2 regions of the Paenibacillus sp. UASWS1643 genome follow, and region 1 is predicted to be linked to the other one. Evidence: riboswitches for the same ligand, from Rfam matches in the RefSeq annotation. Region 1 holds a riboswitch; the other holds the start of a gene.
The links. A riboswitch is a leader RNA that binds a small molecule or an ion and turns the genes downstream of it on or off. The one in region 1 is predicted to bind glycine.

Region 1 (4,218 bases):
CTCGACTTTTATCAAAAACTGATCTCCCTGCGTCATGCTCATCCTGCCCTCCGTGCAGAAGGCACCGTTCGTTTCCTGCAGGCTCGCTCGGATGGCAGCCAATTGGTATTCGAACGGCAGAATGAAGAGGAACGCATTCTGGTTCTGTTCAATCGCTCGGAAGAGACGGCTATTGTCGAGCTGGAGGCTGGTGACGAGGAATGGACCGAGCTATTCGGTGGAAACCATCGTACCGCCAAGGATGATGACGTGCTTGCCATTGAATTGCCTGCGTATGGATATGCCGTACTGAGTACGTCTGTGAGCAAGGACTAGATCAGATTACACATACATCTGAAGTCACATATTAGTAACCTGGCTTCGCATCATTTGACAGCATAAAAACAAGCGTCCTGCAGAACCCGGATTCGGGTTCGCGGACGCTTGTTTTGTATTCGCCATTATACATAATAATGTCACTGATCATATCCCGGTAGTCCCAGTTCAGCTTAAACCTGAGGGTCCGTGTCCACTTGAGCATTGTCCGCCCCACTTGTAGTTGTGTCAGAATCCGCTGTCTTCGGCTCCATCTCCGGCTCTGCACGCTTGGCCTTCGGTTTTGCCAGCTTCTGCATCATTTTACGGCCAGTTGGCGTCTGAGCCAACCCGCCTTGGGCTGTCTCCCGGTGACGGCTCGGCATCGCACTGCCTACTTCCAGCATAACGTCGATGACTTCATCTGACGGAATAGCACTACGCACTCCGGCCAGGGCCATATCAGCCGCAGCCAGCGCCGTAACTGCACCCAATCCGTTACGGACGATGCATGGAATCTCAACGAGGCCTGCGACCGGATCGCAGATAAGGCCCAGTGTATTTTTCAACGCCAAGCCTACGGCATGAACGACCTGTTCCGGTGTACCTCCACGCAGTTCAACCATGGCACCTGCAGCCATGCCGATCGCGGAACCCACTTCTGCCTGACAGCCCCCTTCCGCACCGGAGATAAATGAATTGTTGGCGATAACATAACCGATCGCTCCCGCGCAGAACAACCCATTCACCAAATGTTCGTCCGTCCAGCCAAATCGCTCCTGTGAGCTAATAAAAACACCGGGGATGATGCCGCAGGAACCGGCTGTTGGTGTTGCCACAATCCGGCCCATGGAGGCATTTACTTCAGATACACACAGGGCATACGCCATGGCAAGTGCGGAAGCATCTCCTGAGCAAGTCTCACCCTTGCGAATGTACTCGGCCATTCTTTTACCGTCTCCACCCGTTAATCCACTGCGTGAAGTGGTATCTTCCGTTAACCCTTTACGTACCGCTTCCTTCATCACCTGATAATATTCAGACATCTGTTTCACAACATCCGCTTCCGGTGTATTGGTCTCCTGAACCTGCTCCTCGATCATCAGTTGAGCAATCGTTTTGGATTCCGCTGTACAGATCGTATTCAGTTCGTGTAAATGTTTAAATCGCATCCGAATCAACTCCTCTCTTCAAATCGATGACACGAATGTCCAGTACATGATCCAGCTCCTTCAGACGCTTGAGCATATCAGGATTCGGCACGCCATCCATCTCCATCGCAGTAAGCGCTTCGCCATCACGGGCTTTCCGGTCCACCTGCATATACCCGATGTTAACCCCGGATGAACTGATCGTGGACGTTACCGAGGCAAGCACCCCTGCTTTGTCCGCATGCCGCAGCACGAGTGTCGGAAACTCACCACTAATCTGAACACGAAAATCATTCATCGCATGCACCGATACACTACCACCACCAATAGAAGCACCAATTAAGGAACATGTACGCCCTTCATGCCACAACTCAATTTTGACCGTATTCGGATGAGGAGCAGGCAGGCCACTTGTGTAAAATTCAACCTCCATGCCCGCTTCCTCTGCATATTGCTCTGCATCCGGGATACGCGGATCGTCTGTGACATAATCCAGCAGACCGCCGATCAGTGCCAGATCTGTTCCGTGCCCCTGATACGTATCAGCAAATGAGCCGTATAGTGTCAACCGGGCACGTTCGGGCGTACCACCTAGCCACTGACGAGCGATTCTTCCGAGCCTTGCTGCTCCAGCTGTATGTGAACTTGAAGGCCCCGTCATCGACGGACCAATAATTGAGAAAACATCTTTAAATCGCACCTTGTAACCCTCCAATTGTATTCGTCATTTCCATCCAGATCCCATGCCATAATGTTCCTTTATTACTGAATGATGACATCAAAAAAGGACAGAAGAAGGCCTCAGGCCCTCTCTCTGTCCTCGATACCTGAGAGTTTCACGATCAGCAGTGTCTCACGACAAGGTGCATTGCCTGCGATTACAGACAAGTCACCGGACTAACTGATCATATACCCCTTGGGTGGCGCAATTCGCGCACTCTCCAGAGTTGCGTCCAACGATGGTACATTTACCTGAGAGATTAACCACTGGGCCGGGTGCGCAGCAGCTTGCTCCTTCGGTGCCTGAACACTAGCCATTTTGCTCGGCTAATTCAGGTCTCTCCCGCTCGTTATCATCCGCTGTATGGAACCATTCTGAGCGAATGTCAGAACAGTAATGGAAATCGTTCATTCTTCTTCATTAAGATTAATCGACCGGAAGATCAGTGTCAACAAACTTAACGATTTCTTTGGATGTATTTCCTTCATTTTCGATTGAATCGATAAAACCAGAATATTTTGTCAGCTTTCATCACATTAAAACGATAAAAAGAACTTGTAAACAGCTTATTTCATTTCCCTTCAATTCATAAAGCGCTTACTACTATTTATGATATTGTCCACGAAACTGTTCGGGTATTCAGGCAACCATTATATTTGAACCACACTGTTCGTAGCCCTTCCGGATCTGTACACCCTAATTCACAGTTCGTAGAAGATACTCTCGTTCTGTACATAGGGTCTGCAATACTTGCTGCATAACTTCGGCATGCGGTCTTTCATCCATTCGTGTCTCGACTCATTCGCCATCTGAAAGGCATAATAACCCAGTGTAAAGATCAACATGAACCCTTCCATTAATCGGATATCACGATCCGTCAGTGGTCCGATCTGTTTGGTATAACCTGATAAGAATATGTCACGTTCCTCCCGGTTGAACATAAGTGCTGCCCCTCCGGCATCGAAAAGATAATAACCATAACCGTGTAGGCAAAAATCAATCATGGACATCCCCTGATCCGTTATCAGCAGATTGTTGCGAGTAATATCCCCATGAATGATCCCCCATGTCCCTGCGTGCTGTGGGTACGTTGCTAGCTGCTCATTAATGTTCTCAAACGTCTCACGAAGCAGATCGAAGTCTTCCGTTGTAAAAATCCCCAGTCGGACACCTTCCTCCAGCTGCCCTAACATGACCAAATTCTCATGGACATTGCCATATGCCGGGCGTACCTTAGTTCGATCTGTCTGATTCTGCACACGTCCATATTGATGAAGCATCTGCAGTTGTGCCCCAAGATCATAGATCTGCTCTGTTGTCAGGCGTTCTCCCTGCTGGATGTCCCTCCCCTCAATCCACTCCAGTACTGTACAACAGATCTCTTTCCCTGCCTCACTTGTCCATACCGTGACACATTCACCGGATGCATTGCGTACCGGATGTTGCACGCGCAATGCTGTCGTTGCATTTAACTCATGAAGCAGGTTCATCTCTGCCTCCAGCGCAGGAGGCGTATGCTGAATGCCTGACATACTTGCATATGCGGCTTGATGTATACGCAGCAGATACTTCTGCCCGCTCGCTTCATCCACGACATGGTACGTCAGATTCTCGTTGTGACGAATATAGGAAACGACAGGTTTTTCAATCGTGTAGTTCTGTATGATATCCGCTGCCATGTGATCATAAGACATCTTATCCGTATTGATCATCAACATCTCCTTCGGAGTTATGTAAACGTTCTCTTCACACTAAATATCGTAGCATAATGTTTATCCTGCATACAGAAAATTCCACTAAAATTACAAATTAAAAAAGCACAACCCCCGACCAACTGTCCAGGCATTGTGCTTTCTTTTTTCTATATTTATTTCTTTATCTCTATTACTCTATGTTACACTCCATGATCCAATTAACCGAAACGACCCATAATGTATTCTTGCGTCAGACGATTGTCCGGGTTAGTGAAAATGTGCTCCGTATCCCCGTGCTCAACCATACTTCCAAGATAGAAATAAGCCGTGTAATCCGAGATGCGTGCCGCCTGCTGCA
Region 2 (4,218 bases), on a different contig from region 1:
GCAAGCAAAGCTTGGTTGGAACAGATGTTGGATGTCGCCTTTTCGCGGCGGATATGCTGTTCACGTGCTTGCAGTGTGAGTACAAATCCACGTTTTCCGTTGCGATCCTTGGTCTGGCCTACAATTCGGCCAGGAATTCGGCGCATATGAGGCTGGGATACGGCGAAATATCCGCATGTCGGGCCGCCGAGTGAAGCGGCGATGCCAAGGGGCTGCGCATCACCTACAACGATGTCGGCACCCAGCTTGCCTGGGGCTTCCAGCAGACCCAGCGATAGCGGGTTGGCACTTACAACGAGTAGGCCCTTGTGCGCATGCACGAGGTTGGCAGCCTGCTTCACATTTTCCACGGCACCAAAGAAGTTCGGACTCTGGATCATGACAGCAGCGGTATCGTCCGATATGGCTGCTTGCAAGGCATCCCAATCAGTGACGCCATCCTTATAACCAATCTCGACAATCTCCAGACGGAGTCCGTGCGCATATGCCTGCAATACCTGACGGGCTTCCGGATGAACAGTACGGGATACGATAAGTTGTTTGCGACGTGTTGCTGCTGCGGCCAGATTACCTGCTTCCGCAAAAGCTGTTGCACCGTCATACATACTGGCATTGGCTACAGCCATACCGGTTAATTCACAGATGTAGGATTGAAATTCGAAAATGGCCTGTAGTTCACCTTGGCTGATCTCAGGCTGATAAGGTGTGTAGGCAGTGTAAAACTCGGAACGGGAAATGACATGATTGATGACGGAAGGAACATGATGATCATATATACCTGCGCCGAGAAAGCTGGCGTGTGTTTCGAAATTGGCGTTGGCGCCGGCTTGTTTGGACATATGACGTGTCAGCGCATATTCATCAAGTTTGGAGGATACGGGCAGCTCGCCCTGATAACGAATCTCTTTTGGAATGTCCTGAAACAGTTCCTCCAGCGTATCCACACCGATGGTTGCGAGCATGGCATTCTGATCTTGCTCAGTCATGGGAATATAACGGTGCTTGCTCATGCTTGATCAGCTCCTTGAGTAAGTGTCTTTGACGTACGTGTCCGTTTATGAAAAGGGGTCTTCACGACCTCGGCTTTCAGTTTCTTCCCTCGGATCTCAATCTCAAGCGGGGTTTCCAGCGCAGCGTATTTGCTGTCGATGAGGGCAAGCCCCAGATTACGCTTCAATGTAGGTGATTGCGTGCCTGTTGTCACTTCACCGATCTGTACGCCTTCGGCGTAAATCGGATAGTGGGGGCGAGGAATGCCGCGCTCCAGCACTTCGATGCCGACCAGTTTACGGGCGGGCCCGTCATTTTTTTGCTGTAACAAGGCTTCGTGTCCGATAAAAGGTCCAGCATTCAGTTTCACAAACATACCAACGCCAGCTTCTAGCGGAGAGATCGTTGCAGATAATTCCTGCCCATACAGAGGCAGCTTGGCTTCAAAACGCAGCGTATCCCTTGCACCAAGTCCAGCCGGAACCAGCCCGTGCTCTTCTCCAGCCTGCATTAATCCATTCCAGACCATAGCGGCCTGATCCGCAGGAACATATAGTTCAAAGCCATCTTCACCTGTATAACCGGTACGGGACAACAGTAATTTTACTCCGCATACTTCAGCATCCGGGACAAAACGAAACGGTTCAATCGAGCTTACATCCGTATCTGTAACTTTCCCGATAATGTCTACAGCCAGTGGACCTTGCAAGGCCAGCAGCGCCGTCTGCTCCGAATCGTTGGTCATGCTTACGCCGGGGATCAGGTGCTCTTGCAGCCATGCCCAATCCTTGTCGATGTTGGAGGCGTTAACTACGAGCATATAATGCTGATCTTCCAGCTTATACACGAGCAGATCGTCCACCACACCGCCATCTGGATAACACATCAGGGTGTACTGGGCTTGACCGGGAACCAGCGTGGTCACATCATTGGTCGTCATTTGTTGCAAAAAAACTTCAGCCTGCTCACCCTGTACTGTGAATTCGCCCATATGGGATACATCGAATAGTCCAGCACGCTCACGCACCGCTTCATGTTCTTTCTGAATTCCGCTAAATTGCACCGGAAGCTCCCAGCCTCCAAAATCAATGCACCGTACGCCTTCGTATTGCTGATATAGTGGGAAGAGTGGTGTTCTAAGCAAATCGGACATCAAATCACCTCATCATGGACCGTCAACCGGCCGGAAATATAATCGTGGATCAATGAAGCAGGGTGTTTTTAAATTTTTCAGCTAGATATTTTCATCACATAAGTATGGTAAGGCAGCTATGGCAGCGCCGTTCGACATCCTGTTTTTCGTTTTTGGGAAAAAGGAAAAGGACAGGCCAAAGAATCGGCATGCCAAGTAGCACGCTGTATTCTAAGGCTCTGTCCCTTGTACCTGAGAGTTACCCCGCTGCAGTTGTGCAGCAGGTTTCCCCTTGGGTGATCATAACGCCCGCACAGGGCGAATAGATGCTCTCCAGAGTTGCGTCCTGTAAAAGTCCTTTTGCCTGAGAGATTCACCCCCGCTTATCGGTGGTTTACTCCTTCGGCGTTACCTCATGTACATCCCGAATCGGGTGTCACGGGTAATCTCTCCCTTTACATTCATCCGCGGGTATAACATAGTCCAATAAACACATTTACTCCTCTCATTAAAACGTGAATCCACTACCGATGTCAAGAACGATATCATTGATAATGAATAAAAACCGAATATTTAATATCATTTTAATGTTATTGTTCGTGTATTTATAAAGAGTGCGCTTACTATTCTAATATTCACCAGTATATGAAGAAAGAGTGTAATCCGGTTACAGGATTTAGAGGTGATCAGCAAATAAATTGTGAGGTATCTTGACATTTGATTCATAAATATCATACGCTATGTTCTGGGAAAAAGGTTAAGGTCAAAGAACGCATGCACTCATTTAATGAAAAGCGAGGCGGATATCGATGAGCGAATTGAAAAGTGATTTCCTGTACAGTGAAGAGCACGAATGGGTTCAAACCGTAGGGGAGGATACTGTACGTATTGGCATTACCGAGTTCGCGCAGCATCAGCTGGGTGACATTGTGTTTGTGGAATTGCCTGACCTTGAAACCAATGTAAAAGCAGAGGACAGCATTGGAACGATCGAATCGGTCAAAACGGTTTCGGACTTGTTCTCTCCCGTCACAGGTTCAATTATTGCAGTCAATGATTCGTTGCAGGACTCACCTGAACTTGTGAACAGCTCTCCTTACGAGGAAGGCTGGATGATTGAGATTCGTGTTGAAGGAGATCTGACAGCAGCATTGTCTACATTGATGAATGCAGATGCGTATCGTAAGCATACGGAAAACTAGTATCAACAACGAACTTGTACTTATTAACATATATTTTATAACAAAATGAAATAAGCTTCATATTGTTTCGACCTGTGTGAGCCGGATGCTTGCACAGGTTTTTTGTGCTTTCCAGGAATGGTTTTGAATAGGGATCGAGGCAGATTGGGGATGTAAATCACCTGATTGGACCAAGCTATAGGTTAGAAAATGATTCTGGAAATGACAAAAGTCATAGGCAGGAAAAGCCTTGTGTACCAATGAGTTCAGCCATTATGCATCGATTGAAACGATTACATAACCTAATGTTGTCATCATTGTTCATGACGAAAGTACGCTTTCATTTCATTGAACAGGAGAGCATTCTCGCTTAGGATTACAGCAGGGGAGAAATGATACCCCTTTCATAAATCATAATCACTTGATCCGAGGAGGATAATACAATGAGTAATTTGGACCAATCGTCCAATTCCAAAGGTGGGCTACGGGTAGGTGTGCAGCGTTTTGGCCGATTCCTGAGCGGTATGGTCATGCCGAATATGGGTGCATTTATCGCCTGGGGATTAATTACGGCTATGTTTATTAAAACAGGCTGGTTCCCTAATGAGACACTTGAACAGCTAGTCGATCCGATGATCAAATATTTGCTGCCACTGTTGATTGGTTACACCGGGGGTACGATGGTGCATGGTCAGCGTGGTGGTGTCGTGGGTGCCATTATGACCATTGGGGTCATCGTGGGTAGTGATATTCCGATGTTCCTCGGTGCCATGATTGCCGGACCACTGGCAGCATGGATCATCAAAAAGTTCGATAAATCCATTGAAGGTAAAGTTAGAGCCGGATTCGAAATGTTGGTTAATAACTTCTCAGCCGGTATTATTGGCGGGATCTTGGGGATTTTTGCTCTACTGG

Region 2: another riboswitch for glycine. It lies ahead of gcvT (glycine cleavage system aminomethyltransferase GcvT); the one in region 1 lies ahead of sdaAB (L-serine ammonia-lyase, iron-sulfur-dependent subunit beta).

The regions. Positions count from the first base shown of each region.
Region 1 covers NZ_VXKZ01000107.1:143,201-147,418, reverse strand. Annotated here, with positions in the region: gene FE296_RS14070 (alpha-glycosidase) at 1-315, shown strand, start outside; gene sdaAA (L-serine ammonia-lyase, iron-sulfur-dependent, subunit alpha) at 489-1,466, opposite strand; gene sdaAB (L-serine ammonia-lyase, iron-sulfur-dependent subunit beta) at 1,456-2,145, opposite strand; glycine riboswitch at 2,258-2,392, opposite strand; glycine riboswitch at 2,397-2,521, opposite strand; gene FE296_RS14055 (phosphotransferase enzyme family protein) at 2,868-3,878, opposite strand; gene pstB (phosphate ABC transporter ATP-binding protein PstB) at 4,079-4,218, opposite strand, start outside.
Region 2 covers NZ_VXKZ01000099.1:100,811-105,028, forward strand. Annotated here, with positions in the region: gene gcvPA (aminomethyl-transferring glycine dehydrogenase subunit GcvPA) at 1-1,010, opposite strand, end outside; gene gcvT (glycine cleavage system aminomethyltransferase GcvT) at 1,007-2,143, opposite strand; glycine riboswitch at 2,360-2,461, opposite strand; glycine riboswitch at 2,465-2,587, opposite strand; gene gcvH (glycine cleavage system protein GcvH) at 2,932-3,324, shown strand; gene FE296_RS07485 (PTS mannitol transporter subunit IIBC) at 3,747-4,218, shown strand, end outside.